4 regions of the Vibrio cyclitrophicus genome follow, and region 2 is predicted to be linked to each of the others. Evidence: predicted binding sites of a transcription regulator. Region 2 holds the regulator's gene; each other region holds the start of a gene.

The links. Region 2 encodes PurR, which represses purine synthesis genes. Its sites were predicted from a motif close to TNANGNAAACGTTTNCNTNA; they were not measured.
Region 1: the regulator PurR is predicted to act here: its motif matches at 4,685-4,704, upstream of OCW38_RS03365 (NCS2 family permease).
Region 3: the regulator PurR is predicted to act here: its motif matches at 3,876-3,895, upstream of pyrD (quinone-dependent dihydroorotate dehydrogenase).
Region 4: the regulator PurR is predicted to act here: its motif matches at 5,329-5,348, upstream of OCW38_RS04380 (NupC/NupG family nucleoside CNT transporter).

Annotation. Positions count from the first base shown of each region.
Region 1 is NZ_AP025480.1:715,260-723,315, reverse strand. It holds gene proB (glutamate 5-kinase) at 1-872, opposite strand, end outside; gene crl (sigma factor-binding protein Crl) at 949-1,338, opposite strand; gene frsA (esterase FrsA) at 1,483-2,736, opposite strand; gene gpt (xanthine phosphoribosyltransferase) at 2,826-3,290, opposite strand; gene OCW38_RS03365 (NCS2 family permease) at 3,375-4,664, opposite strand; gene OCW38_RS03360 (aminoacyl-histidine dipeptidase) at 5,749-7,221, shown strand; gene OCW38_RS03355 (DUF3332 domain-containing protein) at 7,358-7,897, opposite strand.
Region 2 is NZ_AP025480.1:1,158,136-1,166,191, reverse strand. It holds gene elyC (envelope biogenesis factor ElyC) at 1-203, shown strand, start outside; gene torR (two-component system response regulator TorR) at 344-1,057, opposite strand; gene torD (molecular chaperone TorD) at 1,345-1,992, shown strand; gene purR (HTH-type transcriptional repressor PurR) at 2,309-3,313, shown strand; cyclic di-GMP riboswitch class I at 3,484-3,569, shown strand; gene OCW38_RS05350 (TfoX/Sxy family DNA transformation protein) at 3,697-4,287, shown strand; gene OCW38_RS05345 (TVP38/TMEM64 family protein) at 4,420-5,100, shown strand; gene OCW38_RS05340 (putative signal transducing protein) at 5,148-5,465, shown strand; gene OCW38_RS05335 (alpha/beta fold hydrolase) at 5,614-6,411, opposite strand; gene glgA (glycogen synthase GlgA) at 6,696-8,056, opposite strand, start outside.
Region 3 is NZ_AP025480.1:1,608,708-1,616,763, reverse strand. It holds gene rlmKL (bifunctional 23S rRNA (guanine(2069)-N(7))-methyltransferase RlmK/23S rRNA (guanine(2445)-N(2))-methyltransferase RlmL) at 1-1,477, opposite strand, end outside; gene OCW38_RS06965 (cell division protein ZapC) at 1,985-2,533, opposite strand; gene pyrD (quinone-dependent dihydroorotate dehydrogenase) at 2,738-3,748, opposite strand; gene OCW38_RS06955 (NAD-glutamate dehydrogenase) at 4,056-8,056, opposite strand, start outside.
Region 4 is NZ_AP025480.1:924,088-932,143, reverse strand. It holds gene aroC (chorismate synthase) at 1-554, opposite strand, end outside; tRNA gene OCW38_RS04395 (tRNA-Arg) at 822-898, opposite strand; gene folD (bifunctional methylenetetrahydrofolate dehydrogenase/methenyltetrahydrofolate cyclohydrolase FolD) at 1,110-1,967, shown strand; gene OCW38_RS04385 (cation:proton antiporter) at 2,083-3,897, opposite strand; gene OCW38_RS04380 (NupC/NupG family nucleoside CNT transporter) at 4,083-5,282, opposite strand; gene OCW38_RS04375 (LysR family transcriptional regulator) at 5,488-6,408, opposite strand; gene OCW38_RS04370 (lytic murein transglycosylase) at 6,554-7,552, opposite strand; gene OCW38_RS04365 (YcgL domain-containing protein) at 7,583-7,873, opposite strand.

The DNA.
Region 1 (8,056 bases), 440 kb from region 2:
CGTTTGCGGTTTTCAAGCGCTTCTTCTAGAGGCAAAAAACGAGTACCTTGTGGATTGTCACTCAACGAGTCAAACACCACATTTTCAGCACTACCCGCCGCAATAATCACTTCAATACCGGCACGACGAGCAATATCAGCCGCCTGCAGTTTAGTCGCCATACCGCCGGTACCTAACGTAGTACCACTTCCGCCTGCGATCTTGCGTAATGTGTCATCAATGGTTTTCACTTCTTTGATGAGCTCTGCATTCGGATCTTTGCGAGGGTCTGCCGTAAATAGGCCTTTTTGATCGGTTAATAGCAGAAGCTTATCGGCTCCACATAAAATACCAACCAGTGCCGACAAGTTATCGTTGTCGCCCACTTTAATTTCGTTGGTTGCTACTGCATCGTTTTCATTAACCACCGGAATAATATCGTGTTCAACGAGTGCGTTGATCGTGTCGCGAGCATTAAGAAAACGCTCGCGATCATCGAGATCGGCACGAGTCAGTAGCATCTGGCCAATTTTAAGGCCATAGATAGCAAACAAAGACTCCCAAACTTGAATCAACTGGCTTTGCCCAACTGCCGCAAGCAACTGTTTGCTCGCCATCGAGTTGGGAAGTGCGGGGTAACTAAGGTGCTCACGCCCAGCAGCAATTGCGCCAGACGAAACCATAACCACAGAGTGGCCTTGTTTTTTTAATTCAGCACATTGACGAACCAGCTCAACCATGTGAGCACGATCTAATGCCAATGTTCCACCAGTTAAGACACTGGTACCCAGTTTAACAACGACAGTTTTACTCTGTGTTGTTGTCCCGCTTTGATGATTTGTTGTCATGAAGTCTTTTATAGATAAAACAAATAAGAGGTGATGTTTTAGCAATCAACAGGGGAATTCACAAGCAGAAAAGGTGCGAAATCGCACCTTTTTACTTTATAGAGAAGAGTAACCTTTAAAATCAGACGAATTCGACAGACTCTTCGTCGAATTGAACGCTGATTTCAAACTTATTTTGAAGTTCGTCAACCAGCTTTTGGTGGAAAGCTTCTTGAGTGCGAGACACTTCAGCTACCGCCTTCTTCGGCAATGGTAAGCAATCCCAATTGCCATCGATGTTGTACTTGCCGATGTTGTATTTCGCCGAATATCCCTCTTCCGACTTATCCAACTCTAACCACCAACCCCAAAACTCACGTTCTTCTGGTGATTTTTTATCGTTCACACACACAGATAAACAATCAAAAATATAATGACCTTCTTCTGATTGTGGTTCTCTTAAGTAAGGCCCAATCGCCTTTAAAACATTCAACAAACGATAATGCGTAGGTTGTTGTGTCACTTCTGACATATTGAATCTCCATTTTCAATGTTAAGAATGACGTTACTCAGACTGCAATACGTAGAAAGTACGCAATTGGATTTTATAAATTACCTCTGAGTATCAGGTACTTAGTTTGTACACTTTTCATGCTTAACTAATTTAGGAGAAATGTCATCTAAATAATTCATCCTCAAGCCATTTTATCGCCAATTCGAGGGATTGCTCATAACCCTGTGTAATTGATTTAGCTTTGATTTTCTTCGCTTTGCCGTAATCACTGTAAATAGCAACCAGTTGATTATCCATTGGTGGTGAAACAGGGTCTCCTTCTAAGGCTAGTGCCAAGATAGGAACGCTGGTTTTACTGTTCGACAGCAAGCCTTGTACCTTGAGTGACCAAGCCATCAGTTGCCCAGAAAGACTATTGATATCTACCGCACCTTTACCCAGACGCGAAGCTAACACATCTAAATGCATTTTAGGCATCTGTTTCAATTTGTCTGCATGAACAAAGATATCGTGAATTGGCGCGCCTAAAGAGATACACGCTTTGAGCTTATGTTGCTCTAGGAAAGATAATCTCACCATCGCATTGCCACCAAAACGGAAGCCAAACAAGCCGACCTTGTGGTGATCGACCCATGGGATGCTAGGCAGTTCATTGAGCACAGCTTGGTGAAGGCAAGACGAGTCTTCAGTTAAAGGCCAATGCGCACTGTGCCCTATCGACGGCATATCGACCGTCAACATAGCAATGTTTTTAGGGGCTAGGTAATCTCTAAACAAGCGCCACATATCGGTTTGCAAACTGTCTAGTCCAGCGCTCACAATCACAACAGGCTGAGGTTTATCTGTTTTGGTGAGATGCAAGTTCGCCTTAATTTTCTTATTCTGATACGGCACTTCAAGTTGCTTAACGATCAGCTTGGTATGCTTGATGGCTTCAGAATAAGCCGCGTTCGCCAGCACTTGAGCCTGAGCTGCCAAATTGTCGTTCTTGAGATGTGGGTAACCCGCTATGCTAAAACATAACGATGCTGAAAACAGCTCTTCAGCCATCTCTTCACCGTTCTTTTCATTAGAGCGATTTTGATGCTGCATACCAAGCTTAGTCCACTCGTATGCCCAGTTACCGCTGCGATAACCCATGACGGTATCTAACCACTCGTCCGTCGTGCGAGAATTATCTGACGACGCAATTCGAGCTAACACCGCTTCTTGCTCTATTGGGTTAACGCCTTGCCATACCCACTGAAGACGCCTTAAATTTCGATACCATGATGAATTTTGCTGTTTACGCTTCTCATCCAATAGCTCTTCTGAGCTTGGCATGTAGCGCGTCAGCATTGAGGTTTCTTTAGCCTGCTTATGCTTTACAAACAAGGTTTCCGAAAGGTTCGAGCTCGTTTCTTCTGATTCAGACATAGGGACACTTAATAAGAAATGGTTGTCACTAATAATATAAAAAAAAATGACCCTATAAAGGGTCATTTCTCAAAAAACTAAGTTTACGCTTATTTTGACTTGCGATTTACTGGCTCAACGAAGCTTAAGCTAGTATCCCAAGGCTGCTCAATCCAAGTGTCTTGAGCGATATCAACGATGTACTCATCTAGTAAATGTGCGCCAGATGGTTTTGCACAAACTGCGATTAGTTTCGCTTTCGGGTACATTTCGCGAAGTTTACGTGCAGTGTCACCACTATCAACAAGGTCTTCAACGATAAGGAAGCCTTCGCCGTCACCCTCAGGTGCTTTAACTACCGTCATATCACGTTGGTGATCGTGGTCGTAGCTAGAAATACAAATCGTATCTACGTGACGAATACCTAGCTCACGGGCCAAGATTGCACCAGGAACTAAGCCACCACGGCTTACTGCCCAGATGCCTTTCCACTGTTCTGCTGGCATTTGCTTTTCTGCTAGTTGGCGGCAGTAAGTCTGCATGTTGTCCCAAGTGATAACGAATTTGTTGCTCATAGTATAAAACCTAATAATTTTGTCATGTTATTAGAGGCTATGCGAAACATAGCCTCTTCAACGATTAAGCAGAAATCTAGACGATTAAGCGAAAATATATTTAAGAATAAAGATAGCCGACATTACCCACACTGCAGGTGAAACATCACGACCTTTACCACTTAGCAGCTTAATTGCAGCGTAAGCGATGAAACCTAGTGAGATACCCTCAGCAATAGAGTACGTCAGCGGCATTAGCAAACATGTTACCACGACTGGTGCAGCTTCCGTAAGATCACGCCAATCAATGCCAACTAGACCAGACATCATTAGAATTGCTACATAAAACAGTGCACCAGATGTTGCGTAAGCCGGGATCATGCCTGCAAGCGGCGAGAAGAAAAGAGCCAGTAAGAATAAGATACCAACAACAACTGCTGTTAGGCCGGTACGCCCCCCCTCAGCAACACCAGCAACACTTTCTACGTAAGAGGTTGTGTTTGATGTACCTAATAATGCACCGATAGACGTTGCTGTAGAGTCAGCGAGTAGTGCTTTATTCAAGCGTGGTAGTTTGCCGTCTTCTTTAATTAGGTTTGCTTTTGTTGCAACACCAACCAAAGTACCGGCAGTATCGAATAAATCGACAAACAAGAATGCAAATACCACTGAAATCATACCGATTTCGAATACAGCAGAGAAATCAAGCTGCATGAATGTAGGTGCTAGGCTTGGCGGTGTAGACATGATACCGCCATATTGAACGTCGCCAATTGCGATACCAATCGCTGTGATTGCTAAAATAGCAATCATTACTGCGCCTTTAACACCACGATGAACGAGAGCAATAGTAAGGAAAAAACCCAGTGCGCCTAGAATAGGAGCAACCGCGGTAATATCGCCCAGTGAAACCTTAGTTGCTGGGTTAGAAACCACGATGCCAGCATTGCTAAGTGCAATGAACGCTAAGAAAAGGCCGATACCTGCAGAGATACCAACACGCAGAGACATAGGGATCGAGTTAATAATCCATTCACGAATCTTAAAGATACTTAAGAAAATGAAGATTACGCCTGATACGAAAACTGCTGCCAGAGCAACTTGCCACGTATAACCCATACCCATTACAACAGCGTAGGTAAAGAATGCGTTCAACCCCATGCCTGGAGCTTGAGCAATTGGGTAGTTAGCAACAAAGCCCATAATGAAACAGCCAATAGCAGCCGCTAAACAGGTTGCTACAAATACAGCGCCATGGTCCATCCCAGCGTCAGCTAGAATCATTGGGTTTACAAAAATGATGTAAGCCATTGTTAGGAAGGTTGTTAGACCTGCGATGATTTCAGTGCGCACATTGGTGCCATTTTCACTGAGTTTGAATAGCTTTTCGAACATTATCGAATCCTATAAGGGTAAAAAGTAAACGGTTGCGTAATCGATTGGCTGTGGATTATAAAGTTATCAAATAACAAATTCCAGATAGAATTAAGGCTCTAATTAATATTTATCCGAATGGCGTATGAAACAAAGCGATTAAAAACATAAACTGCATAATTAAATAATCATTAAAAACAAAGATTTAAAACAAAACAAAACAAAAAAAAACAACAATTATACTTGATTACTTTTTCGACCATCGATTATTTTCATTGAGAATCTAGCCATCAAATTCTCAAATGAAACCCACAAGAGTTGTGTATTTTTCAACAGGATTCGTAATAAGGCGTGAATTGATCGTTTGGCGTTTAAAAAATAACCGCAACGAATGACAGAGAAATAATGAATGAAAGTGGTTGGGAACAAGATAGGCGATAAAGTAGCAGGCAAAAAAAACGCCACTCAAAAATGAGTGGCGGTAGAATCAGTCAACCAAAGGGTTGTAAAAGAATTCCAATATATAGGGGTGAACAAACTGTTCAAGTTACAAGCAGCTGGTATTAGTAACCAAAGCTTGTTGGGTATGCAAAGTTGCTAGTGTAAACAGAGCTGTTAAGCCAGAACATTGCAGATGGTAAACCTTTCATAACTATCACCTTAATAAATCAATAAAAACGAATTTGATTTCTCGGTTCCCTGGAGGCGATAAAACGGACTCATCCTTTGAGCATTTACTCTTCACTTAAGAAGTTGGTTATTAATATACCTCAAAGAAAAAAGATTACAAGCTTTTCCTGCTTCACATCACACTTTTAGCTACTTATGGTTATTTTACAAACTAAATCTCGTAATTAAATTACACAACAGAACTAAATAAACGTTTGCCTGAATTAATTATAAGCATCAAGACACTTACTTATGATCAAATGAACAATCTAGCTTTCAAAATTTGAGGAGTCTGGGGCTTAGAAGCGCTACTCGTCAAAACGCGCAAGTGGTATGCTGTTGCCATCAAAACAGACCCATATTTTAGATTTTTGTTCTAACTTTCCATCCATCCAAATCCTAAATATATGGTTATCAAATAAAAAAGGAGTCATCCGTGTCTGAATTCCATTCTGAGATCAGTAAATTGTCCCCTGCCCCTATTTGGCAGTTTTTCGATAAGATTTGTTCAATCCCACACCCTTCAAAGCACGAAGAAGAGCTTGCTCAATACATTATTGCTTGGGCAACAGAGCAAGGCCTAGATGTGCGTCGCGATCCAACGGGCAACGTATTCATCAAGAAGCCAGCGACACAGGGCATGGAAAACAAGAAAGGTGTCGTGCTACAAGCTCACATCGATATGGTTCCACAAAAGAACGAAGACACAGTTCATGACTTCGCTAAAGACCCAATCCAACCGTACATTGATGGTGAATGGGTTACTGCAAAAGGCACAACACTTGGTGCCGACAATGGTATGGGCATGGCTTCTTGTTTGGCCGTTCTTGCTTCAAACGAAATCCAACACGGCCCTATCGAAGTTCTACTAACCGTAGATGAAGAAGCGGGTATGACTGGTGCTTTCGGTCTTGAAGCGGGTTGGTTAGAAGGCGATATCCTTCTTAATACCGATTCAGAGCAAGAAGGCGAAGTGTACATGGGTTGTGCTGGCGGTATCGACGGTGCAATGACTTTCGACATCACTCGTGATGCAGTCCCTGATAATTTCGTTACACGTAAGCTAACGCTAAAAGGCCTTAAAGGCGGTCACTCTGGTTGTGATATTCACACGGGTCGTGCAAATGCAAACAAATTACTTGCTCGTTTCCTAGCGGGTCACGCAAAAGATCTAGACCTTCGTATCATAGAGTTCAAAGGTGGTAGCCTTCGTAACGCTATCCCTCGTGAAGGCTTCGTAACGGTTGCAGTACCGGCTGAAAACCAAGAGAAACTGGCTTCGCTATACAACTACTACACTGAGCTTCTATCTACAGAGCTGGGTAAAATCGAAGACAGCATCGTAACATTCAACGAAGAAGTAACCGTTGAAATGGGTACTCTTACTCAAGCAGAACAAGCTCGCTTTATCGCGGCACTTAACGCATGTCCAAACGGCGTGATTCGTATGAGTGACGAGATTGAAGGTGTTGTTGAAACGTCTCTAAACGTAGGTGTTATCACAACAGAAGAGAACTCAATCACAGTGCTTTGCCTGATCCGTTCTTTGATCGATTCAGGTCGTAGCCAAGTAGAAAGCATGCTGCACTCTGTTGCTGAGTTAGCAGGCGCTAACATCTCGTTCTCTGGTGCTTACCCAGGTTGGAAACCAGACGCAGATTCAGAAATTATGCATATCTTCCGCGACATGTACGAAGGTATCTACGGTCACAAGCCAAACATCATGGTTATCCATGCAGGTCTTGAGTGTGGTCTATTCAAAGAACCTTACCCGAATATGGATATGGTTTCTTTCGGCCCAACAATCAAGTTCCCACACTCTCCTGATGAGAAAGTGAAGATCGACACAGTTGAGCTATTCTGGAACCAAATGGTTGCACTGCTTGAAGCAATCCCAGAAAAAGCATAATTCGATAATATATATACTCAATAGATGCTGCTTACAGTAAGCACCGTTTATTCAAAACAAAATAAAACAGGTACTCAATGAGTACCTGTTTCTGTATCTAATCTTTGTAATCGACTATTTGTGACTAAACAAGCAATTAAGCGCGTGTAGCCGCGTAGCTCTCTAGCTCATCAATTGAAGTTTGTGCCACAACTTCACCATCGATGAAGTACGTCACCATCTCGCCATCGCGAACACCGATTAATGTAGCACGCTCACCAGATTGGTATGTAATATCCATTTGGATAGTGTTTTCATCGATCTGCTGCATTTGACCTTTTTCGATCATATCAGCACTTGTGATAGGACCTACCGGCGCTTCCGTTAGAGACGGATCCAGTTGATGGTTAATATCAAGGTAAGTATCCATCTTAGTATCAAAGATATGCGGGGTACCAGTTAGAGGGTTACTACCCGTCCAGAACTCTAGCGAGTTGAACACTAAGTAATCGGCAGCAATAGTTAGACCGTAAGCTGGTGCTAACAATAAGTTTAAACCACCACGAGCATAACGGTTATCAACAGCTTTAAGGTTGAATTTCATTAAGTACCCCGTCACTGCGTTGCTACCAACGCAGCCAGATAAAGCAACTGATACCACCGCCAGAGCTACGACTTTTGAAATTGTTTTCTTCATTTTTATCTCGATATTTGAATTTGGCCACCAAAAATGGCGATGGATAATAGCAGCCATCACATTCTGAATTATCAGATTAAAATCAATAAATTGTCAGAAAAATCACAAATTGAAACACCCAAAATTATCGCAAATTAAAAATTGAAACCAATAACCAAC
Region 2 (8,056 bases):
GCATTGTAGAGCCTTGGGATAAGTACATGCCTAAAGCGCTATACCTTGAGCAGACCGAACGTTATTGGCACGAAACCATGGGGTTAGTTTGGCAAAGCCTGCGCGATTGGCTAGACACGAGTAATGATAATGTTGAAGAGCCTATCGTTGTCCCTGAGCCTTCTATTTTAGAAGAAGATAATGGCGTCGTTTCTGCGGCCTAGTCTCAAATCGATATCTATTAATTTTCGGATGGTTAGCAATAACCAATAGTATGGCAAGAAATAAAAAGCCGAAACATCAATGATGTCTCGGCTTTTTTACGCTAGTTGTCTTTTTTTACTGATTAAAACGCCCGAAGGGTTTAGTCACCAGCGAACATGTAACCTTCACCGTGAACCGTCACAAAAATCTGTGGGTTCTTGGGATCAAACTCCATTTTTGCGCGCATACGACGAATTAACACATCGATAGTGCGATCATTAGGCGCATCCACTCGGTGGCTAATCATGTTCAAAATACGTTCGCGACTTAATACTTGGTTAGGGTAAGAAGAGAGTGCGACTAGCAACTCATACTCAGCCTTAGTCAGTTTAACCGGCTCACCATTTTTGCTTAGCGCTCGGCGAGGAATATCAAACGTCCACTCACCAAAACGAACAACAGACTCATCTTCTGCTTGTTCCACCACTCCCGTCGCTGTTCTACGAGCAGCAGCAATACGCCAAAGTAAGTTTTTAACTCGAACCAATAATTCGCGAAGTTCGAAGGGTTTAGTAACATAATCGTCTGCGCCCATTTCAAGGCCTACGATTTTGTCGATGCTATCCGTGCGTCCAGTAACTAAAATAATTCCAATGTCTGATTGACTGCGTAATTCGCGAGTTAGCATCAATCCATCTTCGCCTGGTAAGTTGATGTCCAGCATAATGAGATCAACGTTGTTTTCTTCCAACACGTTTCTCATCTGAGCGCCGCTCTCAGCTTCACTCACTGTGTAACCTTCGTTCTGGAAATATCCAACCAGTTTACTGCGGGTTACCACATCATCTTCTACGACCAATACGTGATAGCTCATCTACACCACTTTTCTTATTTAATAGTTTCAATGACTATTCTATTCATAACTAGTAACAATTCTAGTGGTACTGAAGATAAAAGCCAGAAACATGGATTTTTTTTGATACAAGACAATCTTAAACCTTGCTATTTATCGTCCATCGCAATTCAATATAGGCATTACTACGAACGAGTCACTTTGCGCTTAGCAAATAACCTTGTTATTCAGCCTTGGTGTGCTTGTACCCAAATGACTTAACGGCGCTGGGTATATAAACATCACAAGACTAAATCAGGATCTATGAAATGAAAGATACGAAAGCATTCAACGAGCAAAGAGCAGAAATTTACTGGTGGTTATCAAGCTTATTCGCCAAAGAGCTCACTCAAGAAGAACTCGATCACTACCACTCTGTTGAAATTCGTTCTTTCCTTTCTGGTTTAGGTTCGAATGAAGCTCTAAAGCCTTCGATTGATAAGCTTGTAGACGCATTGAACCGTCTACAAACACGTGAAGATGCCCAACTGGAACTGTCTGCTGACTTCTGCGACCTTTTCTTGAAGACAGACAAACATGGTGCTTTACCTTACGCTTCAATGTACATCGGCGAAACAGGTCTATTAAACGATAAGCCAGCTAAAGACATGGAAGACATCATGGCTAAGCACAACTTAATCGTGAACCAAGACTTAAAAGAACCTGCAGATCACATTGCTATCGAACTCGACTTCCTTGGCAATCTAATCATCCGTTCAAATGAAACTGAGCTTGAAGAAGAATTAGAGAAATCGTTCGTCATTCAACAGCAGTTTATCGATCAGCAACTACTTACTTGGTTGCCAAAGTTTAATGTGAAATGTCATGACGTTGACCAGTTTGGTTTCTACGCTTCGGTCTCGTCTTTGCTACTCGCATTTTGCAATTTAGACACTCAATATTTAGCTGGTGAATAAGTTCGCCCAACGACTAGGTAAATAAATTCAGTAGAATGTGACAATTCACCCGGATTTCTGGGTGAATTATATTGCGAGTAATTTCTAGTCAGTCTAAAATTGTGACCGCAAACGATAAAATATGAAACATTCACGAAATGCTAAGCTTATTTAAGTTCAAAGCATTTCGGTGTTAAGACAAGCCGCTCAATAGCGGTTTTTTGTTTTTTAGCACTTTAGTACCCAAAGAGCCCTACAAATTTAAGCTCTTAGTTAAGTAGCTTAACGGCTACTTTATTCCGTACTTTGGGAAAGTAGCTTCTAATAGGATAAAACCATGGCCACTATAAAAGATGTCGCTCGCTTAGCAGGCGTATCAACAACAACCGTTTCTCACGTAATCAACAAAACACGTTTTGTCGCAGAAGCGACTCAAGAAAAAGTAAACAAAGCCGTAGACGAACTAAACTATGCACCGAGTGCTGTTGCTCGTAGTTTGAAATGTAATACAACACGCACTATCGGCATGCTAGTAACTCAGTCAACCAACCTATTCTTCTCTGAGGTTATCGATGGCGTAGAGAGCTACTGCTACCGTCAAGGCTACACTTTGATTTTGTGTAACACAGGCGGTATTTATGAGAAGCAACGTGATTACATTCGAATGCTTGCAGAGAAGCGTGTAGATGGCATCTTGGTTATGTGTTCAGACCTAACTGAAGAACTAAGAGAAATGTTAGACCGTCACGCTGACATTCCTAAAGTAGTGATGGACTGGGGTCCTGAGAGCTCTCAAGCCGACAAGATCATTGATAACTCTGAAGAAGGTGGCTACCTAGCGACCAAGTACCTTATTGAACGCGGTCACTCTAAGATTGCTTGTTTAAGTGGCCACTTAGATAAAGCAGCCTGTGTTGAACGTATCGCAGGATACAAACGTGCATTTGACGAAGCTAATATTGCCACTGACGAACGCTTGATCATTGAAGGTAACTTTGAATGTGATACTGCTGTTATAGCAGCAGATAAGATTGTTGAGATGAAAGATCGCCCAACGGCAGTGTTCTGTTTCAACGACACCATGGCACTAGGTTTGATGAGTCGATTACAAGAAAAAGGAATTCGCATTCCTGAAGATATATCAGTTATTGGTTACGATAACATCGAACTCGCTGAATATTTCTCCCCACCATTGACCACGGTTCACCAACCGAAGCGTCGTGTTGGTAAAAATGCATTCGAAATTTTGTTAGAACGCATCAAAGATAAAGATCATGAAAAACGCGTTTTCGAAATGCACCCTGAAATTGTTGAGCGAAGTACAGTTAAAACGTTAAATTAATTGATAAATTCAGTTTATTCTAATCAAGCGCACCTTTAGGTGCGCTTTTTTTATCAACAACATTAATGAACCTGGTATCATAACAGCAAGATCATTAATTGAAGCAATATCACATTTTGAAATAACAAGTGTGAGCTTCATTCAACAAAAACTTTATTCTATTTAATCAGTCACGCACAGGGCAAACCACTCGAAAGAGTGAGACGCAAAGCTTCCGGCCTAAACCACTCGTTGGTATGGTAGCGGGGTTACCGATGGCAAAATGCAGTGGTTACTAATAATTTAGTAATTTACGGCTTATTGACAATTTAGTTGCAACATTTTGCTAATCTCTCGGACCTGCTTATTTGGTGGCGTAGTTCAAATACACCGAGATAAATAACATGGATAAACCGATACTAAAGGACTCAATGAAGTTATTTGAGTCCCTAGGAAAAATAAAATCACGTTCAATGTTTGGTGGCTTCGGTCTTTTTGCCGATGACACGATGTTTGCTCTGGTTGTAAATGACCAGTTGCATATACGAGCGGACAAATGCACAACAAAGCAATTTGAACAACAAGGGTTTCAACCTTACGTTTACAAAAAACGTGGCTTCCCTGTTGTTACTAAATATTTCGCTTTGCCTGAAGGCCTGTGGCAGGATCAAGAAAAAATCTTGCAGCTTGCGACTACGTCTTTGGGTTTTGCTAAAGATGAAAAAGCTGAACAGTCTTCTGCTGAACCAACTCGATTAAAAGACCTTCCTAACCTTCGACTTGCTACCGAGCGCATGTTGAAAAAGGCTGGGATAGATTCCGTAGAACGTTTATATGAATCTGGCTCTGTAAACGCGTTTAACGCCATCAAGGAATCTCACGCGTCCTCTGTCAGTATCGAGTTACTTTGGGCGCTAGAAGGTGCGATTAATGGTACACATTGGTCTGTTATACCGCAGCAGCGTCGCGAAGAGCTTATCAGTCGCGTAAATTAACATTGTCAGTTAAAACTACACATAACTAAGCCGCATTTATGCGGCTTTTTTTTATATCTGTTGAAAGTTAATCTAAGCTTTACCTGTCTATCTATACTATCGGTATGCATTGAAAATTTAGAGGAAGTATCAATGAGTAAGAAAATGATATTGGGTATTGTGTTGGTCATAACGATTGTCTTACTAGGCGTCAACTTTGGCCAATACCTCACACTTGAGAATGCCAAGGCTCAGCAAGCCGTTTTGAATGAATACATTGACAGTAATTTTATCGCCGCGGCTGCTATTTATTTCGCAGCTTACGTCATGATTACCGCTTTCTCGATTCCAGGAGCTGCTGTTGTGACCCTATTGGGTGCTGCGCTCTTTGGTTTTTGGAATAGTTTGTTATTGGTGTCATTCGCCAGTGCAATCGGTGCAACTATCGCCTTTTTGAGTAGCCGCTATTTGTTACGTGACTGGATTCAAACCAAATTCGGCGACAAATTGGCGACCATGAATAAAGGTGTCGAAAAAGACGGGGCATTTTACTTATTTTCTCTACGCCTGATCCCTGTATTCCCATTTTTCCTTATCAACCTGTTGATGGGTCTAACGCCGATGTCGGTAAGTCGTTACTACATTACGAGTCAAATTGGGATGTTGCCAGGTACAGCTGTTTTCTTAAATGCTGGTACTCAACTCGCAGAAATAGATTCACTTTCGGGTATCGTGTCTCCTTCAGTGCTGCTGTCATTTGCATTACTAGGTATATTCCCAATTATTGCTAAATGGTTGATGGGTAAGTTTCGCTCAACACCTGTAGCTGAATAATGGATATAGATTAGATAACACACATAGCCAAATAAGGTTCTATTTCAATGAAAATCTTTAGCGCATCGAACCCTACTGAAGCTCACATCATATGTGGATTGCTAGAAAGTGAGAATATTGCGTGTGAGGTCCGTGGTGAGGGTTTGTTTGGTTTGAAAGGGGAAATCCCTTTTACAGAAGATACTGACCCGTATGTTTGGCTGTATGAACCAGAACAAGCCAATAAGGCACGTGTTATTGTCAATGAATACCAAAAACAGCAAGATTCTATAATCTATGAAGAGTGGCGTTGCAGACAGTGTCATGAAGTCAATGAAGCCCAATTTGGCTCTTGTTGGCAGTGCGGTGCTGCTTCTCCTGAATAGCAGGTTTTGAAAGGTAAAGTGGCTCCAACGGCCTTATATAACAACTCGGTCAGATACCTCCTCCAAACAAAAACGGGAAGCTAAAATTAGCTTCCCGTTTTTGTTTCAATTCTATTCGAGCGTCTGTTCTGATAAAGAATCGAGATAATCACTGAATTTGCTTTTGAATAAACGCAATCGAACGTTGATTAAACTCTTCAGGATTTTCCACATTACATACGTGTCCACAATTCGGAATTTCTACTAGCTCGCTCGACTCATGTGCTTCCACCATTTCTTTTACAGGCTTAATAAACATGTAATCACGTTCGCCCATCAAATAAAGAGTCGGTATTGGTAATTCCCTATCTTTAAAATACTTCATCAAAGGGTTTACATCTGCCGTTAAGATAAACCAGCGCTTAAACTCTTTTTGGCACAGTTTTTTAGCTTCACGGATAAAAAGGTGACGAGACTCTTTTTGGCTTTTCTGCGGCATTACTACATACGCAAAAAGACTGTATAACCACATGTAAGGAATAATGTGTTTACTTAAGTTACCTAATTTGATTAAAACTTGAGAGCGAGTGTTTAGCTTAGTAACAGCGCCGCCTAATACCATTGAACGCACACGCCCTGCTGCTAACTCAGCGACGTTACGTACTATGATAGTACCTAAAGACATGCCAACAAAATGGGCAGAACGAATTTTTAGGTGATCTAAAACTTTGAGAATATCGAGCGTTACCGATTTGAAGGTGTAACGATTCGAAATCAGCCCTTTAAGTATATTGTCTGATTTACCGTGCCCTCTCAGATCGATGAGAAGTAAGTTGAAATGCTGTTTATACGCTTTGATCTGTTTGAACCAGATAGAGGAACTTCCTCCTGCGCCATGCACAAACACAACCCACTCGTCGCTCGTAGGGTGAGTAAATGTTTTATGGAATAATAAACTCTCAGACATACCTATCGCTTTAATTATTAAAATGGAGCTGTGCCTCATCACAAGGCAATGACTAAGGATATCACGCAATTAAGAACTTTAAGTGATAATAGTGTCAAACCTACCATTAGTCATGTGAATACCTACTCCCTCTTTTCTACCTGACTGACATGAGTTTGCAAGCTCTGTCTTCTCAAACGTGATGTAGACAGACCAACAAATAAAAAGGCACTCTGTGAAAAGAGCGCCTTCCGTTGTTTAGTGCTAATGGTGTACATCAGCTACATCAAGAGATTAAATTAACGTTAAAATGCAGTATGGTACATTGCTAGATACTCTTTAGCAGCGTCTTCCCAACTAAAATCTTGCTGCATAGCATAAAGCTGAACCCGTTTAATTTCAGACGGCGTTTGCGCATAAAGTAACAACGATCGATGTAACACTGCCAATAGTGCTTGTGGGGTTGGCTCTTCAAAAGCAAACCCAGTCGCGACCTCAGAATCCTCATCGTAATCATTCACGCTGTCTTTTAAACCTCCCACAGAACGAACAATCGGCAAAGTACCGTAAGCCATGCTGTAGATTTGGTTTAAACCACACGGTTCAAATTCCGAAGGCATCAAAAAGAAATCAGAACCCGCTTCAACCAAGTGTGCCAATTCGTTATTGTACGCTTCGACAAAAGAGAACTTGTCTGAATGAAGTGCTGATAACTCTTTAAGTTGACTCGCCAAAACCGGATCACCAGTACCGACAATCACAATCTGAAGGTCGTTTTTCAAGAACTGTTCGATGATCGGCAGTAAGTAATGGACACCTTTTTGATTCGTCAAACGGCAAACCATGCCATAAACAGCGCAATCATTCAGGGGCAGGCCAACATCTTGTTGCAGTTTTTGCTTACAAGCTGATTTGCCACGAACCATGCTGTGTTTCGTCGCTTTATACTTACGAGGCAGGAACACATCTGTTTCCGGATTCCAAGCACCGTAATCACAGCCGTTAAGAATACCAAACAAGTCTGCCGAACGATGTTGAAACTCAGCCGACATACCGTGGCTTCCTAATTCCGTTTTCAGCTCTTCTGCATAAGTTGGGCTTACCGCGTTGACTTTATCTGCACACAACACGCCTGCTTTTAGCATAGTAACGTGAGTATCACTCACCGCTGCTTCTGGTACATTGTAGCTGTGCATTTCAGGTAGACACTGCAGCTCATCATATGAGAACACCCCTTTGAAAACCGCATTGTGAATTGAAATGACACTGCGTGTATTTTCAAAGAAATCGTGTTGTTGGTAACGAGACTTGAGCAAGAAAGGAACAAAACCAGTATGCCAATCATTCGCATGAACGATATCAGGCTGGAAACCAAGCTTTGGTAACATATCTAAACAAGCGGCACTAAAGAAGGAGAAACGTTCTCCATTATCAGCATAAGCTTGATTGTTCTCGGCATACATTTCAGGGCGGTCGAAATATTTAGCACATTCAATACCAAACACTTGAACGCCTTCAACGCTCAACTTCTTAACCTGATAAGCGGTATGAGGCCAATGATCGAGTTCAGTGGCTAAAATAACTTCTGCGGAGTCAATATTAGGTATATTTCGATAAGCGGGGATGGTCACTCGAACATCCTGTTCGAGTGTTTGTAACGCTTTAG
Region 3 (8,056 bases), 450 kb from region 2:
AACGGCCTTTCTGCTTCTGACGAACCTTAAGAACCACGTTGTTTGCTTCAACGCCCGTTACTTGAATAGAAGCACGGATAATGTCGGTTAGACGGCGCTTTGCTTTATCTTCTGGTACATCTTTAGGCGCTGCGTATTCTTGAATCACAAGGTGGCCTGGGTATACATCAATCGCTACATTGTATTCTGGTAAGTCAGCATCATAGATACGGTAGCAATCTAATTGCTCTTTCTTAGCCCACTTGCCAATTTTACCGATGTTCTTTTTAAGACGGTTTGCGAAATCAGGCGCAATCAGCTGTTCTTGCTCGCCCGTTGAACGTTCTGACATCGGACGATCTGAAATTGAATAGTTTTTTTGGTGACACGGTAACGCACCGTTGTTCAATTTGAACTGTTTTTCTGCACGCATGCGTAAACAGCTAAGTAGTTCGTCTGAACTAGAAAAGATAGACGCGTTACAACCACCAAATTCAGCTTTAAGCTGCGCGCCGAATGCTGTGTAAAGAGCAATAAGACCCGGCTCGGTACCAAGACGTTCACCGTAAGGCGGGTTAGAAACAATCACACCATCAGTAAACTCTGTAGGACGCTTAAGCTTTGCAGCATCGCCTACTTCGAATTCAATCAACTCTTCAACACCGGCACGACGAGCATTGTCACGCGCAGTTTTGATCATACGTTCATCATTGTCGTAGCCATAGAACTTACATTCCACTTTCTTAACACCACGACGACCTTGAACGTTCGCTTCAGCTTTCACTTCAGCCCATAGCTCTGGTTCGAAATCTTCTAGTGATTCAAAACACCACTTCTGACGTTTAACACCTGGAGCCATGTTTGCAGCCATCATCGCCGCTTCAATCACTAACGTACCTGAACCACACATTGGATCTAGGAAAGGCTTAGTTGCGTCCCAACCACTACGAAGAAGAATCGCGGCAGCAAGAGTTTCACGTAGTGGTGCTCGACCTGATTCAGGACGGTAACCACGTTGGTGAAGACCGCTACCTACCATATCAACACCAAGAATCGCTTTATCACGGTGTAAACGAACGTGGATACGAATGTCTGGGTTCTCTTTGCTAATAGAAGGACGAGGTAAAGACTTCTTCTCAAAGCAATCAACAACGGCATCTTTTACTTTCATCGCACCGTATTGGCTATTACGGATTTCGTTGTTCGTACCATTGAAGTCAACAACAAAACGCTTAGAGCTATGGAATTGATTTACCCAGTTAACCGCTGTGGTTGATAGGTACAAATCCATGTCGTCCATACAAGTGAATTCAGAAAGGACACGTACAAATCGAGAAGCCAAACGGCTCCACAAACAACAACGATAAATTTGCTCATTGGTGGCTTTGAATTTAACACCTGCTTGAACAGGTTTTGCGTTTGTAATCCCTAGTTGGGTTAGTTCTTCAACTAATAAATTCTCAAGGCCATTTGAGGTAACCGCTAGATATTGATTCATAGTGTTCTTTTATTGATAAAAATGAGCTCGATTATACCTGAATTTATTACCAGAGCATCACACTAAACTCGTCTTTTCATTGAATCTTTCGACTAACTGGCTAGCAAGTGCACAGTGTCGAAGCGATCGCTTACCCACATTCCCTTAGGACATAAGACTTACTAAACCAACATGATTTGTGACCTAACATCGCCCAAAGTGGTGATTTGAATTTATATTCACATCAAAATTGGTATATACCAGATTAAATTTATGAGTGAAAGTTAGCTACAAATGACAATAAACAAGGAATAAATTCGAGTTATTTACACTTTTGGTGATAAAAACAGGCAGGAATTAAGGCGAAAAAATAGTCGAGTGTTCACTATTTAAATGGATAACAGGTGATGTATTTATCAGAATGAGGTTTTTTAGGCACAAAAAAATCGGCTATTAAGCCGATTCTGAGGAAGGTTTTGTGAATTGTGCGCTGTAATATGTGCTAGAAATAATGCTCTAGATTGGAGCTTAACCGACCATCGCTATGTGGCCGTGATGAAGAATAGCGTTCGCGTTTACCATTCTGTCATGCATCACCTTAATAGAGTCACCAAATCGAAGTCCTTTTGAAGGGGTAAGTAAGAACTCTTCTAGGTCTACAAAAGCACATAGGCTCGCACACTCTCCCACTTCTAGTACGATGAAGTAACCTAAGCTATGCTCGTTACTCATTTGTACTATGTCCCCTTCTTGAGGGTGTTCATGGCCTGTACCTTGTGAGTCGAAAAACCAACTCTTAGGCTGCACAGGCTTGTGGAAGCGCTTTGCTGCCACACAATAAAGTGCAAGTTCAGCTTGACGAGGCTCAGACAGTTCTAAGCCAGAAATTTGTTCTTTGAAGGTTTGGTATGAGGATGCGTCATCAACGGTGAATTCATTATCTCTAAACGCGCAGTCCACCAGCTTATTGCGGACCAGATTCGTTTTGAAAATCATATCCTCTCCGAGGCTTAGCATTAATGAACATTGCTGCTCATCGTAATACCAATTCCATGTATCGCTAGGTTTAAGCATCATTTCGTCTCACACTGTTGAACCATTCCATTAGGTAAAACGCAAAATTACCTTCAATTACAGTAATTTTACTGAGCAATAGGCAAAAAAAAAGAGGAAATAAATTCCTCTTTCTTATCGCTTTTCTCTACAACTCATTGAGTTACAGTGTCTCTTTTAGTAAGACGATACCGGATTATAGCCTTTGACTACGATCGATTTTACGAACTATAGATTTTTGACAATATCGCCTACAAGACCTGGGCCTTTATAGATAAAGCCAGAATAAACTTGGACAAGTTTAGCACCTGCCATCATTTTCTCTTTTGCTGCGACATAAGAGTCAATGCCACCTACCCCAATGATCGGCAGTTTGTCACCAAGTTCTTCGTGAAGTTTACGAACCACTTCTGTACTACGAGATTGAACTGGACGCCCACTAAGGCCACCCGCTTCATCGCAATGCTTCATGCCTTCAACAATTGAACGATCCAACGTCGTGTTGGTTGCGATCACACCATCAATCTCATTTTTGACCAATGATTCACAAATTTGTTTAATCTCGTCGTCGCTTAGATCCGGAGCAATCTTAAGAGCAAGAGGAACATACTTGCCATGCTTCTCCTCCAGTTCAGATTGTTTCGCTTTAAGTTCAGACAACAGATCGTCTAGAGCTTCACCGTATTGCAGAGAACGAAGTCCAGGAGTATTTGGTGAAGAGATATTCACAGCAATGTAACCCGCGTATTGATATACCTTCTCCATACAAATCAGGTAATCTTCTGCGCCCTTTTCAATTGGTGTGTCTTTGTTCTTGCCGATATTGATACCTAAGATACCGTCGTAGTTTGACTTCTTAACGTTCTCAATCAGATTGTCGACGCCTAGGTTATTGAAGCCCATGCGGTTGATGATACCTTCAGCCTCAACAAGACGGAATAAACGAGGTTTGTCGTTACCCGCTTGTGGACGAGGAGTAACAGTCCCGACTTCAACGAAACCAAAACCCATTGCACCAAATGCATCAATACATTCGCCGTTTTTATCTAGGCCAGCAGCAAGGCCAACTGGGTTTTTAAAAGTAAGACCCATGCATTCTACAGGTCGGTGAGGTAACTGTTGGCGATACAAAAGATCAATAGGTGTGCCTGTGAAGCGTTTGAAATTTTGAATTGCAAGATCATGTGCCTTTTCGGCATCAAGTTGGAAAAAGCCAGTTCTGGCTAGACGGTAAAGCATTGTGCCTCCGATAGAAAAAAGCCCCGTGTAAACGGGGCGATATTATTTACTTATTTACTCAACTATTCAATCTATTACTGTCTGTAGGGGTAAGATAATCGAGTTTGTTAGCGAATGAGGTTCTTTATTAAGCAAACGATACCGTTTCTATAAACACTCGCTGAGTTTGAGTATCCTTCACCCTACTACTTCACTTTGTTCCCCTTAACCTAAGCATAATCACTCAATCAAATGAGTAGTTCGACTTTTCCAAACAAAAAAGGCAGACCTTATGGCCTGCCTTTGTATTATTGTCTTTATCTAATCGCTAATCTTTAGACATACAATTAAGATTTAACAGCATCAATTCACGCAATGCCACTGAGAACTTAGCAAACTCGTGAACCGAACCTACTTTGAATTCGTTCAAGATACTTTCCCAGCGATGTAGAGAAACAGAGTTATTTTCCATCCAATCATCAAGCGCTTTAATCACATCGATGTCCGAAGCACAACCACAGTTGAGTACTTGGCCAGTTAACTGACGTTGTTGCCAATCCAGATCTTCTCTGAATGCTGCACGCGCCAGTGCTTGCCAATTGTTGTCTACAGCTTGGCCATTGATTTGCTTCAAGAACCAGTGCAATGACAAACGGTCGCCAAGGTTGAAGTAAAGCTTAGACGCTTGTTGTACTGTTTTACCGGTTTCACGAGCTACTGTGGATATATCCAGCGCTGAGTATAAGCTAGACAAACGTGCGACTGAATTAGCCAGTTCTGCATTCACGCCCTGGTCAATCCACACTTGAGCCATTGCTTGATGCTCTTCTACTTCTAAAGCCACAAGATTTTCATCCAGATTCTCAGTTATCGTAACTACATCACCTTGGTATAACTCAATCAATGCATTCACCGATTGCTTACCTGTACGATTTCTTAGCAACCAACGAGCGAGTCGACGAAGAGTACGGCGTACATGATAAAGCAACTCGTATTGAGCTTCAGAGCTTGAGATGTTATCGAGTTCACGAATACTCTTAAGCACCTGACCTAAACCGTAGATTTCGCGAGATGCTGCGTAAGCATTAGCGATATCTACAATATTTGCGCCCGTCTCTTCTTGCAAGCGAGTCACAAAATTGCATCCCATTTCGTTAACCATTTGGTTAGCGAGTGCAGTCGCAATGATTTCTGCACGCAATGGATGGTTATCCATATGCTGAGAGTAGTTACGACGTAACGCAGTTGGAAAGTATTGCATCAACTGTCGAGCATGGAACTCATCATTCGCAATATCATCACTCACAAGATCTTCTTTAAGTACCATTTTACCGTAAGCAACAAGTACAGAAAGCTCTGGTCTTGTTAGGCCTTGACCCTGCTTTTCGCGCTCAAGCAATGTTTCGTCATCTGGGATATATTCCAAACCACGATCCAAGTACCCTGCTTTTTCCATTGTGTGAATAAAGCGGATTTGCTCTTTGACTAAGCCAACACCTTGGTGCTCAGTAACCGAAATAGATTCGGCTTGGCAGTATGCGTCGTCTAGTACGATTTCGCCTACTTCGTCTTCCATAGACTCAAGAACTTGGTTACGTTGTTTGACGGTTAGATCACCATTAGACACCAAACCATTCAAGAAGATCTTAATGTTAACTTCGTTATCCGAGCAGTCTACACCACCAACGTTATCAACGAAGTCAGTATTAACTCGACCGCCCGTTAGAGCGTATTCAATACGACCCAATTGAGTCATACCCAAGTTCCCACCTTCGCCAACAACCTTGGCCTTTAGGTCGCGACCATCGATACGTAGAACGTCATTTGCACGGTCACCTACATCAGTATGAGTCTCGCTTGAAGACTTAACATAAGTACCAATACCACCGTTCCAAAGTAGATCAACGTTCATAGACAGGATCGCTTTGATCAAGTCATTTGGTGCCATTGATGCTTTCTTCGTGCCCAGCATTTTCTGTATTTCAGGTGTCAGAGAGATAGACTTCGCTCGGCGAGAGAAGATGCCACCACCTTGAGAAATCAGGTCTTTATTATAATCTTCCCAGCTTGAGCGAGGTAGATTAAATAGACGATCACGCTCTACCCAGCTTGACGCTGATTCTGGGTTAGGATCAATGAAGATGTGCATGTGGTTAAACGCAGCTTGTAAACGGATGTGCTTAGATAACAGCATGCCGTTACCAAACACGTCACCAGCCATATCACCAACACCTATCGCAGTGAAGTCTGTGGTTTGACAGTTAATACCCATCTCACGGAAGTGACGCTTAACCGATTCCCAACCACCTTTTGCTGTAATCCCCATGGCTTTATGGTCATAACCATTAGAACCACCCGATGCAAACGCGTCTCCTAGCCAGAAGTTGTACTCTGCAGCAACTGAGTTAGCCAGATCTGAGAATGTCGCGGTACCTTTATCCGCAGCAACAACTAAATATGGGTCGTCTTCATCATGACGAACGACGCTCTTAGGTGGGATAACCTCACCCTCGATGATGTTGTCTGATACGTCGAGTAATGCACGGATGAAGCGCTTATAACAACGTTGACCTTCAGCGAAGATTTCATCACGGCCAGACATCATATGCTGACGCTTACAAACGAAACCACCTTTTGCACCAACGGGCACAATCACCGTATTCTTAACTTGCTGTGCTTTAACTAGGCCTAGAATCTCCGTACGGAAATCCTCTTGACGGTCTGACCAACGTAAACCACCACGCGCAACTTTGCCGCCACGTAGATGCACACCTTCAATGTCCGGTGCGTAAACGAAAATCTCAAATACAGGAACCGGTGCCGGGATATCTGGAATCTCACTTGGTCTCATTTTCAGAGCCAACCAAGGCTTAGATTGCTTATTTTCATCTACTTGGTAGTAGTTAGTACGCAGCGTGGCAGTGATCATTTCCATGTAGCGACGAATGATACGATCATCATCCAAGCTTTCTACGTGATCCAACTGCTCAGTGATCTTCTTGATAAGATCTTGTTGGCCCTTCGCGCTACCCTTGAGTTTAGGATCAAAACGCTTGCCAAATAAACTGACTAGACCTTTTGCTAAATCTGGGTAATGAGACAGTGTGTCTTCAATATATTGTTGACTGAATGGGAAGCCAACTTGGCGCATGTAGCGTGCATAAGCACGTAAAATTGAAATTTCACGACCAGAAAGACCCGCGCCTAGCACCAAGCGGTTGAAACCATCGCTGTCTAACTCGCCCGCCCAAATTGCCGCAAACGCTTGTTGGAAAAGATCACGAGCTTCACGAAGATCAATTGTCTTGTCACTCTTATGCAGCATTGAGAAATCCAAGATCCAATATGTCACACCATTGGTTTTACGGACTTCATATGGAGATTCACCGATAACGCGCAGGCCAAAATTTTCAAGCATTGGCATTACATCTGAAAGGTGGATTGGCTCATCACTGTGATAGAACAACTTCAAACGAACAGCTTTTGAATCCGCCGCTTCTTCTTGAGGACGGTAGAAAAGCATACCCAGTTTGTTGTCTACACTTAACGCTTCTAAACGTTCGATGTCAGCAACAGCTGAGCCTGGCATCATGTCCTCTTTGTACGAACGTGGGAATGCACGCATATACTCTTTCGACAATGGAAGGCCTTTGCTTTCACCAAAGTTTGCAATGATTGATTCAGAGAGACGGTCATCCCATGTAGACGATACTTCCATTAAATTTTGCTCAATTGTTTTCACGTCCACATCCATGTTGTTGTTATCAACACGAACAATATAATGCGTTCTCGCCAGTGGGCTTTCAGAGAAGTATGTTGTGAATTCCACTTCCTGCTCACAACCAAAGTACTGCTTCAAGATGCGTTGTGTTTGACGGCGAAGCTCAGTGTTGTAACGATCTTTTGTTACGTAAACCATACAACTAAAGAAACGGCCAAACGGGTCTTTGCGAACAAACAAGCGCAGAAGATCACGATCTTGCATTTGTACGACACCAGTGCCCACTTCTAGTAGCTCTTCTTCTCGAGCTTGAAGCAATTCATCTCGTGGGTAGTTTTCAAGAATGTTGTGTAGTGCTTTGTAAGAATATGAACCCTCACGGTAACCACTCGCGTCTAAGATACGCTCTACTTTTTCACGAACTAGAGGAATACTTTCAACGGTTTGGTTATAAACGGCTGAAGTGTAAAGGCCTGTAAAGCGGTGCTCGCCAATGACCTTACCGTTCTTGTCGAATTTCTTAATGCCAATGTAGTCATTGTAAGCTGGGCGATGAATGCGAGAAGCCGTGTTACCTTTAGTTACGATAAGTACATAAGGTTTTTTCG
Region 4 (8,056 bases), 230 kb from region 2:
TTGTCGGCATCTGGGCAGAAAAACGCGTTGTTTTCGATCTCATTCCAATCCACTTTATCAATTGAGATATCACCCATTTGAGAGAGGTAAGCTTGGATTTCAATACCAAATTCTTGTTTCAGGTATTTCTTCGCAATTGCACCTGCCGCAACACGCATTGCAGTTTCACGAGCAGAAGAGCGACCGCCGCCACGGTAATCACGCACACCGTACTTTTGATGGTAGGTATAGTCAGCATGACCAGGACGGAATTTGTCTTTAATTTCGGAATAGTCTTTAGAGCGTTGGTCTGTATTTTCAATCAATAGACCAATAGAAGTGCCCGTAGTTTGGCCTTCAAATACACCTGATAAGATTTTCACTTCATCCGCTTCACGGCGAGCCGTTGTATAACGAGAAGTACCAGGGCGACGACGGTCCAAATCTCTTTGAAGGTCTGCTTCGGTAATTTCTAATCCTGGTGGGCACCCATCTACGATACATCCTAGTGCGATACCGTGACTTTCTCCGAACGTAGTCACGCGGAAATGTTGTCCGATACTGTTTCCTGCCATTACTTCCTCTAAATCAGCTATTGGCAGAAGGTTTGATTCTTAAACCGACTGGCTAATAGCTTTACTTGTCTATTCTTCGTGAATTCATAGTGGCTTTATTACCAAATGATGTAAACCCAAAAAACGAACAATTTTAACTTTATATTACATAAACCGAATGAAACGAATAACAGAAAAAAATGAGTAGCGCTTGAAAAGAAGTGTTTTATGATGTGTAAAATGCAAAAAACCCGACAACTCGGAGAGTTATCGGGTTTCTTTAAATAATGGCACGCCCTGAAGGATTCGAACCTTCGACCACCTCCTTAGAAGGGAGGTGCTCTATCCAGCTGAGCTAAGGGCGCGCTACAGGAACGAATTATACGAATTCGAATCAGTAAAGCAACGGCTTTATGTAACATTCTGATCTAAGTGAGTAAAAAAAGGGCAACAAACATATAAGTGTTGAAAATTAAACCAAAGCAATCGTTTGCTTGATGGTAATCAAAAAGATTTTCTGGAATAATGCGCCAAAAACATCAGCCACTAACTTGAATATCAATACTAAGGAAATTCATGACTGCTCAAAATATTGATGGAAAGCTAATTTCTCAAACGGTTCGCTCTGAAGTAGCGGCACGTGTAAAAGCTCGTACAGAAGCTGGACTACGCGCTCCGGGCCTAGCGGTTGTTTTAGTGGGTGAAGACCCAGCTTCTCAGGTTTACGTAGGAAGTAAGCGTAAAGCGTGTGAAGAAGTTGGCTTCGTTTCTAAATCTTACGATTTGCCAGCCACAGCGACAGAAAATGAACTACTAACATTGGTAGACCAACTGAACGAAGATCCGGAAATTGACGGTATTCTAGTTCAACTACCTTTGCCTGCTGGTATTGATACTACTCACGTTCTTGAGCGCATCACACCAGAAAAAGACGTTGATGGCTTCCACCCATACAACGTAGGTCGTTTGGCTCAACGTATGCCTAAGTTACGCTCTTGTACGCCTAAAGGCATCATAACGCTGCTTGACCGTTACAACATCGACTTACGTGGAAAACACGCGGTTGTGGTTGGCGCATCAAACATCGTAGGTCGCCCAATGACGCTAGAGCTTCTTCTAGCAGGTTGTACGACAACAACATGTCACCGCTTCACCAAAGACCTTGAAGGTCATGTACGTCAAGCCGATGTTGTGGTGGTTGCCGTTGGTAAGCCTAACTTCATTCCTGGTGCTTGGATTAAGAAAGGTGCTGTTGTGGTCGATGTTGGTATCAACCGTTTGGAATCTGGCAAGCTCGTTGGCGACGTTGAATACGATGTGGCTAAAGAGAGCGCAAGCTTCATCACACCAGTACCGGGTGGTGTAGGTCCAATGACAGTAGCGAGCCTAATCGAGAATACAATGATCGCTTGTGAACAATTTCACTCAAAGTAACTCGCAGCGACAGTATGAATAAAATGAAAAAGCCGCAACGTGAAGAACGTTGCGGCTTTTTCTATGCTTTTCACTTTTGATACTAAGCTACTCACTTTTAATATAGAGCGACTCGCTACTTATCTGGAATATCGGTTTTTTCTGTCTGTTCAGAAGGTGGTAGTAAGCTAACGATCTCGCAATCGGTGGATGCTAGTTTTTCCAGGTCAGAACCTTGTGTCACTAAGCGGAAATCACCGTCGGTAATCACCCCAAGAGGAATCGCTTTAGGGTACAGAGCCTTAAACTCGTTGAGATCAAATGCTTCTGTTAAGCCTGTGCTCTTAATTTGGCTGCCTTGAGCCATTAGTGAATTCAATTTGGAATACGTCACCCCTTCAGAAAACAGACTTCTATTTCCATCGCGGTTCACTTGATGCCTTTCATGTTTATTCTCTGAGGATTCAAGCTCAAAGACTTTATTCTCTCCAAACTCGTCTTGATAGTGCATGCTAACTAACGGGTTGGTTTGACGATACGGCGATACAATCATCGCACGCCCTATTCCATCCAAATCAAGATTATTTTCAGCGTGGCTCGAAGCTGGATTACCAAAATAGACATTCAAGTTATCCATGCGCGCCAAGCGAATGCTTTCCCAGTTGGTATCGGCAAGCACACTGTTAATGTTATGTGTCGCCAGTACTTTGGCAAACTGCCGTGTAAAGTGAGTCGCACCAAAGAATACAACCCCTTGTGCCTTCTCCTGGGTCACACCTAACTTCCTTGCCCACCAACTGGCAGTGAGACTCTGAATCACAACCGTACCGATGATGACCAAAAACACCATTGGCACCAACAGGTCTGCGCCTTCGATTAATTGCTTTTCTTGAAGCTTGATTGCAAACAGAGAAGAAACTGCGGCAGCGACGATCCCGCGAGGCGCCATCCAACTCAAAAACCATTTATCTGCCGAGCTGAGATCCGTGCCGATCCCGCTGATCCACACACTCAGAGGACGAGCCACCAGCATAACGACCGCTAATAAGCCAATCCCCCCCCAACCTATCGAGAGGAAAGTCCCTGAATCAAGTCGACTCGCCAGTAAGATAAACAGTGCTGAGATAAGTAACACAGTTAAGGTTTCTTTGAACTCAATAATATCTTCGAGATCCAACCCTTTCACGTTAGCAAGCCAGATACCCATAATGGTCACGGTTAATAGACCAGACTCTTCACTCAGGTCATTAGAAAAAGAGAACGCCGCCAACATCAACGTCAGGACAGCCACGTTACGTAGATAATGCGGAAACCAGTGCCCTTGTAACATCTTAGCAATCAGGTGACCGCCAATACTGCCTAACCCCAAACCAATCGCTAGAGTCAGCCCCAAAGCTGAAAGTACATGCCCAGTAGGATCGGCAGAAGAGACAATGTATTCATAAACAAGAACAGCAAATAGAGCGCCGATAGGATCAATAATAATCCCCTCCCAACGCAAGATACTGCCTAAAGAGGATTTGGGCTGAATACTACGTAGCATAGGTACAATTACCGTAGGGCCAGTGACAACCACCAATGCCCCAAACAGTGCCGCTAACGGCCAACTGAAATCGACAAAATAATAAGCCCCCATCACGATGCACGCCCATGTAATCAACATGCCGAAACTCACTAAGTGAGTCACCATCCGGCCATGGCCTCTGATTTCTTTGAAATTCAGAGTTAATGCACCTTCAAACAGAATGATAGCAACACCTAACGAAATCAGCGGAAATAGAACATCACCGAAAATAACATCGGGATTAAGGATAGTTAAACCGGGACCTAGCAACAGGCCAACGATAAGAAGAGGGAGAATCGCGGGAAGATGCAAACGCCAGCCAAGTAGCTGACAAGCTAAAGACAAAAGTCCAATTAACGCCAAAGAAGAAGTAATCGACAAATCCATTTGTGCCCCTAAAAATTTGTACCACACCCTGTGATACAAACTTATTTGCTGAAACAAGAAAGCCTACGTGATTAAACTATAGGCTCTCTTTTTCGTGCTAACCGAATATTATTGCGATTAATCAGTCACTTTACTATAGGGGGAAATAAAATGACTGACTCATCCATTCGGTACTTATCATCTAGCTACAGAGAAAGTACCACACCAGCAATCGCTGCACTCATTAAGTTAGCAAGCACACCCGCACAAATCGCTTTAAAACCGTATTGTGAGATGAAAGAACGACGCTCTGGAACTAAACTGCCCAAACCACCGATCAGAATCGCCATGGTAGAAATGTTAGCAAAACCACATAAAGCAAAAGTCACGATCGCTTGTGAGTGTTCGCTCAATGCATCTTTTACGTCCATTAGCTGAATGAAAGCCACGAACTCGTTCACGACAATCTTGTTACCGATCAGTGAACCTGCAACCACAGCCTCTGACCATAGCACACCAATCAGCCATGCAACAGGAGCGAACACATAACCTAGGATAAGTTCGAAGCTTAGATTTACGCCAAACCAGTCACCAGCCATGCCCAGTAAGCCATTTAGCATTGCAATCACACTGATAAAGGCAAGTAGTGTTGCGCCCACTGCAACAGCAATGCGAAGTCCAGACATAGCCCCATCTGCCATTGCCTCAACGACGTTTGTTGCTCGTGGAATTTCAACGTCAGGCTCAATATTTTCTTGAGCCTCATCTGCGTTACCTGGTACCAAAATCTTGGCCATCAATAGACCAGCAGGCGCTGACATAAATGCCGCAGCGATCAGGTAGTTCAAATCAACACCAAGCGATGCATAGCCAACTAACGTGCCACCAGCTACTGAAGCCAAACCACATACCATCACCGCAAACAGCTGTGAGTCTGTCATGTGTTTTAGATAAGGTTTGACCACCAATGGTGCTTCGATCATGCCAACAAAGATGTTTGCCGTCGCAGACAGTGACTCCGCGCGGCCTGTACCTAGGAACTTTTGCAAAGCGCCGCCGATGAGGTTGATCACCTTTGGCATAAAGCCGATGTGGTACAAACCTGAAATCAATGCAGAGAAAAAGATAATGATGCCCAAAACATTAATCGCAAAAACGAATCCATTATTGGTAAGGCCACCAAAAAGGAAGTTTATCCCTTCTTGACCATAATTGATTAAGCTAGACACCGCGCCTGTGGCTGCATTCAATACTTCTTTGCCCATTGGAACATACAGTACCAATAGCGCGAATGTAACTTGCAGTAAGAAAGCTAGAGAAACCGTTCTCAGCGGGATATTTTTTCTGTCCGTAGATAGTAACCAAGCGGCAACTAAAATAGTGATAATTCCAAGTAGGGAAGCCATGTGCGTCAACCTAAAAGTTGTAGGTAGGAAAGGCGACGCATTGTATAGAGGAAATCGTTTGCGGCAAGGTGCGATTGTTAACGTGATGTTGGGGTAATCAATTCGGAGCAATGGAATTAATTAAATCATTGAATTTTAATAAATAACTTTGATTAAAAAGCATACTTTTTCCATATGGAAATTATATTTATAGATTTAGAAAAAGTTAGCGATGTAATTCAACGCAGGTTTTAAGGTTTTCATCCCAATAGGTCGGTGATCCGATATGGTCTTTAATAAATTCAATCACCGCGGAAAGCTTCTTCGGCATATTCTTGCGGCTAGGGTATACGGCATAGAAAGGCATCAACTGGCTCGCTCGCCATTCCGGTAAAACTTGGATGAGCTTGCCCGTTCTAAACTCTTCCTTCACTAAATATGTGGCTAGATAAGCTACGCCCCACCCTGAAACTGCCGCATCCCGTACTGCTTCAGCCAAATCCACAGAATAATCACCCGCTACTTTAACGCTAAGGTTCTCTTGCCCGTTATCAAACGCCCAAGATGTGTAGTCTCGCTCTCGGCTACGATAGATAAGGCAGTTATGCTCAATAAGGTCAGAAGGCACGTGTGGGGTCCCTGATTTAATCAGATAATCCGGTGATGCGGCCACCACAAACTGGCTGTCAGCCAAACGCTGCGCAATGTAACCTTCGGGTAGATCTTCATTATTGGTGATCCAGAGATCCAGACGCTCTTCAATCATATCCACTTTGTAATCGAACAAGTGGACCTCGATTCTCAACTGAGGATAAAGTTGTCTGAGCTGATCAATCGCAGGAATGATATGCAGTGTGCCAAATGACTGTGACAAGCCGACTCTCAATATTCCAGAAATATCATCTCGTTGGCTGTCCATATCCATTTGAGCCGCTTTGACAGTATTGAACAATTGCTCGCAGTGCTGATAGAACAGCTCCCCAGCTTCGGTCAGCGTCAGGCTACGTGTGGTTCTTTGCACCAACTTGATGCCAATCGAGTCTTCAAGCAAAGCAACCTGCTTACTTATATGGGATACCGATACATTCAAGCTCTTTGCTGCACTTGTAAAACCTTCGTGCTTGATCAGCGCATGGAATATCACCATCTGCGCAGCTCTATCTGTTAGCACAAGACCACCTTCTTAAATCTCTGAAATATAAAATCGGATAAAACAAAAAGGACTCCGAAGAGTCCTTTAGTTCGTTCGGCCTATACTAGGCTAAATGCTATTCAAGGCGACCTTAGGTCGATTAATCAAACTTAATTCTGTCTGCTAGGTGGCTAACTGCCAACGCAAAGTAGTAAGAACGATTCCACTTCATTAGAACATTGTAGTTGTTGTAAATGAGGTACGAACGACCAGTTTCATCATCAGGCATAATCAGCCAAGCTTTGATGTCTTCGTCTAGCTTAGGTAGCGCGCGACCATCGAAACGCGTAATACCAAGTTCAGACCACTCTTCTAGATATTTCGCTTTGTCCTCATCACGACCTTGCATCTCTATTGATACCGTTGATGGCACGTGAACCTGACGACCCCAGGTATATTGCTCATCCCAACCTGATTGGCTGAGGTAATTGGCCGCAGAAGCAAATACGTCCTCTTCAGTACCCCAAATATCTTTCTTACCGTCACCACTACCATCAGCAGCGTAAGCTAAGAATGAGCTTGGCATAAACTGCGGTTGCCCCATCGCGCCAGCCCATGAGCCTTTCATCTCTTTTGGTGCAATATGGCCTTGATCAAGAATCTTCAACGCCGCCATTGCTTCTTTACGGAAGAAAGCTTCTCTGCGTCCTTCATAAGCCATGGTCGTCAATGCATCGATAACGCTGTAATTCCCCGTGAACTTACCAAAATTACTCTCTACGCCCCATAACGCGACAATGAACCTTGGTTGAACGCCATACTCATCGCCAATACGCTTTAACGCTTGGTAATGCTCTTTATAAAGCGCTCGCGCCTGCTTCACTTTCCAATCTGGCACTGCTCTTGGAATGTACTCATCCAGAGTCAGTTTTTTCTCAGGCTGATTTTTGTCGGCTTTCACGGCTCTTGGTTTAAACGTCACACCATCAAAGGCTTCTTCAATGATCGCTTCGGAAATGCCTTCTTCACGGCCTTGTTGCTTTAGTTTTTCTACATATTGCTCAAAGCTCAACTCTTCAGCTTGTACTGAGCTAATGGCCAAGCTATTACCCAATAATAACGCCGACACTGCCAATATGGTTTTTGAAAATTTACTCAACGATCACTCCTCCCTGAATTGAGGTGGCTATCACTCTTCGTCTTGAACTTTTTGTTGCGATTTACGCTCTTTATGAAGCTCAAGCTCATTAACCGGTGGTGGCGGAACCTGCAAAAAGAAACCATCGGTATTCAGTGACTCTCTCACTTTATCGATGTTCACTTGAGCCAGTTTACGGCCATCCATTTTAATTACCATTACAAAACTAGGTTTACCAAACATTTGCATCAATGCGTCAGGAACTTGTGAGAAATCATCCTTCTTAGGGATATAAAGGTATGTTCCTTCTTTCTTTGAACTTTTATATATAGAACACAGCATGACAAACCTTTTTTAATTGTTTATGACTACAAAACTCTCACTTGCGAGATCAATAGTTTATGTTGGGGAAATATTGAGAACAAAACGTTCATTTGACAACAAGATTACTTGCTGTGCTTGGTTTGGGAATATAACATGATAAACCTAGTTTCAGGCAATGCCCTTTATTTTATTGATAAAGAA